3 regions of the Pseudomonas sp. LRF_L74 genome follow, and region 1 is predicted to be linked to each of the others. Evidence: predicted binding sites of a transcription regulator. Region 1 holds the regulator's gene; each other region holds the start of a gene.
What was found. The regulator FliA, encoded in region 1, starts transcription of late flagellar genes. The targets are predictions, from matches to a motif close to CTAAAGTTTNNNNNNNNNNNGCCGNTAA.
Positions count from the first base shown of each region.

Region 2: a site for FliA is predicted at 1,760-1,787, ahead of ACSZPK_RS13785 (flagellar protein MotY). Genes of this name have one in related genera too.
Region 3: a site for FliA is predicted at 1,568-1,595, ahead of motA (flagellar motor stator protein MotA). Genes of this name have one in related genera too.

Region 1 is NZ_CBFFRH010000013.1:69,200-72,474, forward strand. It holds gene flhF (flagellar biosynthesis protein FlhF) at 1-375, shown strand, start outside; gene fleN (flagellar synthesis regulator FleN) at 471-1,304, shown strand; gene fliA (RNA polymerase sigma factor FliA) at 1,301-2,047, shown strand; gene ACSZPK_RS24720 (chemotaxis response regulator CheY) at 2,126-2,500, shown strand; gene ACSZPK_RS24725 (protein phosphatase CheZ) at 2,520-3,275, shown strand, end outside.
Region 2 is NZ_CBFFRH010000005.1:32,619-35,893, forward strand. It holds gene rnt (ribonuclease T) at 1-651, opposite strand, end outside; gene pyrC (dihydroorotase) at 648-1,694, opposite strand; gene ACSZPK_RS13785 (flagellar protein MotY) at 1,823-2,782, shown strand; gene ACSZPK_RS13790 (argininosuccinate synthase) at 2,883-3,275, shown strand, end outside.
Region 3 is NZ_CBFFRH010000006.1:253,708-256,982, reverse strand. It holds gene motB (flagellar motor protein MotB) at 1-656, opposite strand, end outside; gene motA (flagellar motor stator protein MotA) at 662-1,513, opposite strand; gene ACSZPK_RS16945 (HDOD domain-containing protein) at 1,633-3,147, shown strand.

The DNA.
Region 1 (3,275 bases):
CGCATGCAGTTGGAAAGCCTTGCCGGGCGTGGCGTCAAGGCCAAGAATTACCTGGTCTTGGCGGCAACCAGCCAGGGGCAGGTGCTCAAGGCCGCTTACCATAGTTACAAGCGTTGTGGGCTGGCTGGCTGTATCCTTACCAAGCTCGATGAGGCGGCCAGCCTGGGAGACGTTTTAGGACTGGCCATCAGCCAGCATCTCCCGGTAGCCTATCTCGCAGACGGCCCCAAGATTCCCGACGACCTGCAGGTCGCACGCGGGCATCAACTGGTGAGCAGGGCGGTCAGCCTGCAGGCGCCGGAAGAGCCCAGCGAGGAGACCATGGCGGACATGTTCGCCGGTCTGTACCAGAAGCCGGCAAGGCGGGTGAGTTGAACCGCCTGCCGCTGTGTTCTGTTCTAGTGTTTAGGTAGGGTGGCGGCGCTTCGGCCGTTATACCCAGTCCAGGCAAGACAAGGTGTGTAGATAACATGGGTAGTAGGCATCCCGTACAGGTGATCGCAGTGACCGGCGGCAAGGGCGGCGTCGGCAAGACCAATGTGTCGGTGAATCTGTCACTGGCGCTGGCCGATCTCGGTCGACGCGTGATGCTGATGGACGCCGACCTTGGCCTGGCCAACGTCGACGTGCTGCTGGGACTGACTGCCAAGCGCACCCTGGCCGATGTGATTGCGGGTGAGTGCGACCTGAAGGACGTACTGATCCAGGGGCCGGGTGGTATTCGTATCGTCCCGGCGGCGTCCGGTACGCAGAGCATGGTGCAGCTTTCGCCCATGCAGCATGCCGGCCTGATCCAGGCGTTCAGCGACATCAGCGACAACCTCGATGTGCTGGTGATCGATACGGCGGCCGGCATCGGCGATGGTGTGGTCAGTTTCGTGCGCGCGGCGCAGGAGGTCGTGGTGGTGGTCTGCGATGAGCCGACTTCGATCACCGATGCCTACGCATTGATCAAACTGCTCAACCGCGACTATGGAATGAGCCGTTTCCGGGTGCTGGCCAACATGGCCCACAGCCCTCAGGAAGGGCGCAATCTGTTTGCTAAGCTGACCAAGGTGACCGATCGCTTCCTCGATGTGGCCCTGCAATACGTAGGCGCTGTGCCGTACGACGAGTCGGTGCGCAAGGCCGTGCAGAAACAGCGCGCGGTGTACGAAGCTTTCCCGCGCTCGAAATGCGCACTGGCGTTCAAGGCGATTGCCCAGAAAGTCGACACGTGGCCGTTGCCGGCCAACCCGCGTGGGCATCTGGAATTCTTCGTCGAGCGACTGGTGCAGCAGCCGGTCGCGGGATCGACCGCATGACAGCAGCCAATGGACTTCGCATGTATAACAAGGCGCAGGGCCGTGATTCCCAGCACCAACTGATCGAGCGCTACGCACCGCTGGTCAAGCGCATCGCCTACCACTTGCTGGGCCGCCTGCCCGCCAGTGTGCAGGTCGACGACCTGATCCAGGCGGGAATGATCGGCCTGCTCGAGGCCGCCAAGAAATACGACGGCGGCAAGGGCGCGAGCTTCGAAACCTATGCCGGCATCCGCATTCGCGGGGCCATGCTCGACGAGGTGCGCAAGGGCGATTGGGCTCCGCGTTCGGTGCATCGAAACACGCGTATGGTCAGCGACGCGATTCGCGCAATCGAAGCGCGAACCGGAAGAGATGCTAAAGATCAGGAGGTTGCGGCCGAACTCCAATTGAGTCTCGAGGATTACTACGGCATTCTTGGCGACACTTTGGGCAGCCGCCTGTTCAGCTTCGACGACCTGTTGCAGGACGGTGAGCATGGCGGGCTGCATGAAGACACTGGTAGTACCCAGACCGAACCTCTGCATGAACTGGAAGACGAGCGCTTCCAGTTGGCGCTGGCCGATGCCATCGCCAACCTGCCGGAGCGCGAACGTCTGGTCTTGGCGTTGTATTACGACGAAGAGCTGAATCTCAAGGAAATCGGTGAGGTCCTTGGGGTCAGCGAGTCCCGTGTCAGTCAGTTGCACAGCCAGTGCGCAGCACGTCTGCGGGCCAGGTTGGGAGAGTGGCGGGCGCAATAGGGCTGCCGGTTTCATGATTGCGACGCCATCGGGGGCGCTGGTGTTTAGGACTGTACGGAGGTCGACTTGGACAAAAACATGAAAATACTCATCGTGGATGATTTCTCGACGATGAGACGGATCATCAAGAACCTCTTGCGTGATCTGGGATTCACCAACACAGCCGAAGCCGACGACGGCACCACCGCGTTGCCGATGCTGCAGAGTGGCAGCTTCGACTTCCTGGTGACCGACTGGAACATGCCGGGCATGACAGGTATCGACCTGCTGCGCGCGGTACGCGCTGACGACCGCCTGAAGACACTGCCGGTACTGATGGTCACCGCGGAGGCCAAGCGTGACCAAATCATCGAAGCCGCCCAGGCCGGGGTGAACGGCTACGTGGTGAAGCCTTTCACTGCGCAGGTGTTGAAAGAGAAGATCGAGAAGATCTTCGAGCGGGTTAATGGCTGATGTAGGTCGCGAGGGCGCTATGGCAAGAGATGACTCTCCGGGCGAATTCGAATCGACCCTGAAAACACATGCGCATCAACTCGTCGAGAGCCTGGAGAAAGGCAATTTTGGCGAGGCGGCGCAACTGATCCAGGAACTCAGTGAGGCCCGCGACCGCGGTCTTTACCAGGAAGTGGGCAAGCTTACCCGTGAGTTGCACAATGCGATCGTCAATTTCCAGATCGATCCACACATCCCTCATTCCCAGGAGCTGTCGCAGATCACCGATGCCACCGAGCGTCTGTCCTACGTCGTACAGATGACCGAGAGGGCGGCCAATCGGACCATGGACCTGGTCGAGCAGAGCGCGCCGCTGGTCAATGATCTGGGCGATGAGGCCAAGACCCTGGGGGCCGAGTGGGGGCGCTTCATGCGCCGCGAGATGAGTGCGGATACCTTCCGTGAACTGGCCAAGCGCATCGAACTGTTTCTTGCCAGAAGTGATCGTGATAGCCAGAAACTCTCTGGCTATCTGAACAACATTTTGTTGGCGCAGGATTTCCAGGACCTGACCGGCCAAGTCATCAAGCGCGTCACGCAGTTGGTGACCGAGGTCGAGAGCAATTTGTTGAAACTGGTCCTGATGGCCAGCCATGTCGATCGTTATGCCGGTATCGAGCATGACCACGCAGCGCTGCGCAAGGAGCAGGAAGAACAAAAAGCCTCGTCCCGGGGTGAAGGTCCGCAGATTCATGCCGATAAGCGTGAGGATGTCGCCTCCAGCCAGGATGATGTC
Region 2 (3,275 bases), on a different contig from region 1:
GCCCATTTCCTTCCAGCGGTTGACGATTCCGCAGAACAGTTCGGCGGTCTTCTCGGTGTCGTAGCGCGCCGAATGCGCTTCGCGCCCGTCGAACTCGATGCCGGCGGTCTGGCAGGCCTTGGCCAATACTGTCTGGCCGTAGGCGAGGCCGGCCAGCGTCGCGGTGTCGAAGCTGGAGAACGGATGGAACGGATTGCGCTTCATCTCGCAGCGGGCCACGGCGGCATTGAGGAAGCCCAGGTCGAAGCTGCTGTTGTGGCCGACCAGGATCGCGCGCTTGCAGCCGTTGGCCTTGATCGACTTGCGCAGGCCGCGGAAGATTTCCGTCAGCGCGTGCTCCTCGCTGACCGCCTGGCGCAGCGGATGATCGAGTTTGATCCCGGTGAACTCCAAGGCCGCCTGTTCGATGTTGGCGCCCTCGAACGGTTCGACCCGGAAGAAATGGGTGTGATCCGGATAGAGAAAGCCGCCTTCGTCCATGGCGATGGTGGTCGCTGCGATCTCCAGCAGGGCGTCGGTGGCGGCGTTGAAGCCGCCGGTCTCGACGTCCACGACCACCGGCAGGTAGCCACGGAAACGTGCCGCCATCGGGTGGCGCGGGCCAGATGGCAGGCTGCCGTCGAGTTCGTCGTCGAAGTTTTCTTCGCTCACGCGTTATCCTCCAGCAGGCGCCAGCGCAGGGGCTCGCCAGCACGTAGCGGAATCACGGTCAGCTCGCCGAACGGCAGGCTGGCCGGAGCCTTCCAGTCCTCGCGGACCAGGGTGATGTGGTCGGTGTTGCGCGGCATGCCATAGAAGTCCGGGCCGAAGTGGCTGGAGAAGGCTTCCAGCTTGTCCAGCGCGTTGCGCTGCTCGAAGGCTTCGGCATACAGCTCGATGGCAGCGTAGGCGGTGTAGCAGCCAGCACAGCCGCAGGCGGCTTCCTTGGCATGCTGGGCGTGGGGGGCCGAGTCGGTGCCGATAAAGAACTTCGGATTGCCGCTGGTAGCCGCATCCAGCAGGGCTTCCTGGTGGGTGTTGCGCTTGAGGATCGGCAGGCAATAGAAGTGCGGGCGAATGCCGCCGACCAGCATGTGGTTGCGGTTGTAGAGCAGGTGATGGACGGTGATGGTCGCCCCGAGGTTGGCCGGGCCCGCGGTGACGAACTGGGCGGCATCGCGGGTGGTGATGTGTTCGAAGACGATCTTCAGGGTCGGGAAACGCTCGACCACACGGACCATATGTTCATCGATGAAGCGTTTTTCCCGATCGAACACGTCGACTTCCGGGCGGGTGACTTCACCATGCACCAGCAGCAGCATGCCGACCTCGGCCATGGCTTCCAGGACCGGGAATATCTTGTCGATACTGGTCACGCCCGAGTCGGAGTTGGTCGTGGCGCCGGCCGGGTACAGCTTGGCCGCATGCACGAAGCCACTGGCCTTGGCCTCGCGTACTTCATCGGGCGTGGTGCGGTCGGTGAGGTACAGCACCATCAGCGGTTCGAAGCGGCTACCGGCGGGGCGGGCGGCGAGAATGCGCTGGCGGTAGGCGTCCGCCTGTTCGGCATTGCGTACCGGCGGCACCAGGTTGGGCATGATGATGGCGCGGCTGAAGGTGCGCGCGGCGTCGGCAACGGTATGGGGCAGGGCAGCGCCATCGCGCAGATGGATGTGCCAGTCGTCGGGACGCAGCAGGGTCAAACGGTCGGACATGGGGAGTTCCAGGCGGGTCAAACGTGGTCGCATGCTACCGGAAATGCTTTTGCGCGGCACGGGCTATCAAGTTTCCGGGGAGCCGACCGATATGAGGAGGGATAGCCGTTTTTGCCGTGGAGCCTATCGTGCGCCAGCCTCATATCACCTTTTTCAGTCTGCTGGCTTGTCTGGGCTTCAGTGCATCGGCGGCGGCCATCAGCTTTCAGACACGCTTGGAAAAGGTCGAATGGAAGGTCGAGGGCGACAAGTTCGAGTGCCGCCTGTCACAGCCAGTGGCCGATTTCGGGGTGGGCGAGTTCGTCCGGCGCGCTGGCGAGCAGGCGACGTTCCGTCTCAAGCCCGATGACCGCTGGATGGGCGCTGGTACCGCGACCCTGTTGGCTGCGGCCGCGCCCTGGCAGCCAGGTCGTGGCGACATCAACCTGGGCTCGGTCACCGTGATTGCCAGTGGTGCCGTGCCGTTCAACAGTTCCCAGGAGCAGGCCGGCCGTTTGCTGACTGGCTTGATGGAAGGGCGCAGCCCAGTGGTGCGCCATCGCACCCAGGTGGGTGGCGATCCTCTGGAAGTGCGCCTGTTGCCGGCCAAGTTCAACCAGGCCTACCACGATTACCTGGCATGTACCGCCAAGCTGTTGCCGGTCAACTTCGACCAGGTGAGCAAGTCGCAGATCGGGTTTCCTGACAATGGCGTAACGCTCGATGCCCTGTCGCGCGCCAAGCTGGACATCATTCTCGATTTCATGAAGCAGGACCCGGCCATCAATCGCATCGAGCTGGATGGTCACTCCGACAACAGCGGCAGCCGCCTGACCAACCGCGACACGTCCAGGCGTCGCGCCCTCGCGGTGGAGGATTACCTCAAGGCCCACGGCGTGCCGGCCGAGCAGATCATCGTGCGTTTCCATGGCGAGCGTTATCCGCTGGTGCCGAACCTCAATGAGGCCAACCGGACGAAGAACCGCCGGGTGACCATGACCTTGTCCAAGGTGCCGCCAAGCGAGGCGCCGAGTGCTCCCGAGCCCGCTCCGACCCCGGCCGCCCAACCGCCGGCGAGTGCCCCGGCCAACCCGGCAGCTATTTCCTGACTGTCGCTTTGTCAGTCGTTGCTGTCGCACCCCTGTAAATCGTCCGCAGTGGCCGGTAGAATCGCGGGTTTTCGTGGCAACCCCCTGGGAGTTGATTGGCATGGCGGACGTAAAGAAGGTTGTCCTGGCTTATTCCGGTGGCCTGGACACCTCGGTGATCCTCAAATGGCTGCAAGATACCTATAACTGTGAAGTGGTGACCTTCACCGCCGACCTCGGCCAAGGCGAGGAGGTCGAGCCGGCCCGCGCCAAGGCTCAGGCCATGGGCGTCAAGGAAATCTACATCGACGATCTGCGCGAAGAGTTCGTGCGCGATTTCGTGTTCCCGATGTTCCGCGCCAACACCATCTATGAAGGCGAGTACCTGCTGGGGACCTCCATCGCTCGTCCGCTGATCGCCAAGCGCCTGATCGAGATCGCCAACGAGACCGGCGCCGACGCCATCTCCCACGGCGCTACCGGCAAGGGCAACGATCAGGTGCGTTTCGAGCTG
Region 3 (3,275 bases), on a different contig from region 1:
GAATACGGCTTGGCGTCGGTATGGCCACTGATGCTGATCTTGTTCGGCACTTCCCTGATGGTCTCGGCCAGGGTCAGCAGGATGTCCTCGAAATAGGTCTGCAACTGTGCACTGCCCAGGTTGAACATCGGCCGGTTGTCGGCGTCGGTGATCTGGATGCGCAGGCCGTCCTGGGTGATCTCCAGCAGGATCTGATCCTTGAAGTTCTGCAGTTGCGGATTCTCGTCGATCTTGGTCTGCAGCTCCTTGAGCAACAGTTCCAGGCGCTCCTTCTCGATCTGCTCAGCGAGCTTCTCGGCTTCGTCGACATCCGGCTTGGTTTCCTTGATGTCATTGATCGAATCCACCGAGGAGTCCGGCGCGTCCGGCGAATCCTTGAGATCGGGATTGAGGGTGCGGTCCGGCGCCGGCGTGGGCGTGCCGCCCAGGTCAATGACGTAAGGGCTGGCGCTTTCGGTGAAGCCGACCGGGTCCTGGAAGTAGCCGGAGATGGCCTTCTTCTGCTCCGGCGTAGCCGAGGACATCAGCCACAACACCAGGAAGAACGCCATCATCGCCGTGGCGAAGTCGGCGAAGGCGATCTTCCAGGCACCGCCATGGTGCCCGGCAGCGGTCTTCTTGATCCGCTTTACGATAATCGGCTGGTTGTTTTCCATATCCGTCAGCTACCGCGCATCGCCTGCTCAAGCTCGCTGAAGCTGGGCCGGTGCGCCGGATACAGCACCTTGCGCCCGAACTCGACGGCCAGCGTCGGTGGCATGCCGGAAGCCGAGGACACCAGGCAGGCCTTGATCGCTTCGAATACGTTCAGCTCTTCCTTGGCGTCGTGCTCCAGGCTGACCGCCAGCGGGCCGAAGAAGCCATAGGCGGCGAGAATCCCGAGGAAGGTTCCGACCAGGGCCGCGCCGACGTGCACGCCGAGTTCGGCCTGGGCCACTTCGCCGAGCAGGGCCATGGTCACCACGATACCCAATACAGCCGCGACGATCCCGAAGCCTGGCAGGCCATCGGAAATCCGCGCCACGGCGTGGGCAGGGTGGTCGAGTTCCTCCTTCAGGCCGTTCAACTCCATGTCGAACAGGCCCTCCAGTTCGTGGGGTGCCATGTTGCCGGACGACATGATGCGCAGGTAATCGCAGATGAACTCGGTCATCCGCGTATCCTTGAGGATGCCCGGATATTTACTGAAGATCGGGCTGGCGGCTGGGTCCTCGACGTCGGCCTCGATGGCCATCATGCCTTCGCGGCGGCTCTTGTTGAGGATTTCGTAGAGCAGCTTGAGGATTTCCAGGTAGAACGCATGGGTGAAGCGCGAAGAAAACATCTTCAGCGACTTCTTCAGGATGTGCATGAATGCACTGCCCGGGTTGGCCTGCAGGAATGCGCCCAACGCCGCGCCGCCGATGATCATCACCTCGAAGGGTTGGATAAGGGCGGCAATCTTGCCGTGAGAAAGCACGTAGCCGCCAAGGACGCTGGCGAATACGACGATGATGCCGATGATTTTTGCCATGTAGATGAGCTTGCAGAGGTCGGTTTCAAGGGGCCCGCATGCGGGCTCTTCTATTTGTCGGAACTATTGCGCCAGACTATAGCCACTTATTGCGAAAAGCCAGTTTTGGCCGGACCTGCATGCCTACTACGAAAAACGCACCACGCACCCTCGACGCCTGGCTCAAGGAGCTCGACGGCGTACGCCTGCCCGTGGACAGCACGCAGCAGGAACGGGTGCGCCGGGCGATGCTCGACAATCGCCGCTCGCTACGCGACATCGCCGACCTGATCCAGAACAGCCCGACCATCGCCCTCGGCTTGCTGCGTGCGGCAAATCGAAGCAGCAACAGCCTCAGCGAGCCGTCGGAAAGCCTCGAGGTCGCCCTCAACCGCCTGGGCCTTAAACGCGCCGAATCCATCGTCTCGCAGATGCCGCCGCTCGGTAACGAGCCGCCTCCCCAGGCACTCGCCCAACTGCAACTGATCAGTCATCACGCCTCGCAGCAGGCCAGCGGCCTGTTCGCCTCGCGCCTGGCCCGGCTGTGGCAGGAAATCCACTGGAACAGCCTGCTGTTCCTCGCTCCGTTCTGGCCACTGGTGTACGCCTACCCTCACTACTTCGAGCAGTGGGAACGCCGGGTCCTCGGCGACGGCGAATCCGCCAGACGGGTCGAGCGTGAGCTGCTCGGCGTCTCGGTTATCCAACTGGGCCTGACCGTCGCCCAACGCTGGCGCCTGCCGGAATGGATAGTCCAGGGCTATCGCCTGCTGGGCCATGACCGGCGCCTGCTGGTGCAGGCCTTGCACATCGCGCACGACAACGAGCACCCGTTGCACCAGCAGCAGATGCTCGACGCCGATCCCAACCTGCGGCGCTGGCTCACCCAGCCGGCCAACAGCATCCTGCTGGCCAACGGCCTGGCCATCTCCAGCCACCAGAACTGGAGCGCGCCCCACACCCTGCGCTGGCAACAACTGACGGGGCTGTATCTGCAGGTGCCGCTGGGCGAAGTCCAGCAACTCATCCATCAGCATGCCGTCAGCAGCGCACGCCAGCACAGCGTCACAGGCCTCTGGCATCCGGCCCTCGCCCTGATCTGGCCATGGAGCGATTGCCGCCTGCGCAGCAAGCAGCCCCCCAAGCCGGCGAAGACCGAACCCAACGTGTGGAAGGAACAGTGCACCCGCCTGCTGGCCACCCCGTCACCGTTCAGTAATGTCCTGCAACTGACCGAATGCGCCCGCCTGGCACTGGAAGCCGGCGGAATGTCGCGCACGCTGATTCTTCTGGCCGACCGCAGCCAGAGCCGCCTGATGGCCCAGCAGGCCGTTGGCCTGGTGAAGGAAGCGGCGCAACTGCGCCTCGATCCAGCGACCAGCCAGGTGCTCAAGCATCTATTGAGCAAGCCGGGCCAGTTGCGCCTGACCCCCGCCAATATCGCCAAGTTCTCGGCCCTGTTGCCCGGCAGCCTGAAAGCCCTGTTTCCCAGCGAACACCTGCTGCTGCGCTCGATCGCCAGCAACGAGCGGGTGGTGATGCTGATCGTTGCCGACCAGGGCGGCCTGGAAATAAGCGACAATGTGTTTCAGGCCTTTGGCAAGACCGCACAGTGCATCGAACGAGCGTTGGCGACGTTCGCCAGGAAAACCTGAAGCGGGAAGCGTTTCCAGCGTGAATGCGTTGCCGGGCGCCTCGGATGTTCACTCCGGCCCAGGCGGCGTTGCCACTCATCCTCAAGCCACTGCCGTTTCCTATACAATTCGCCCTTTCCATTGATTGC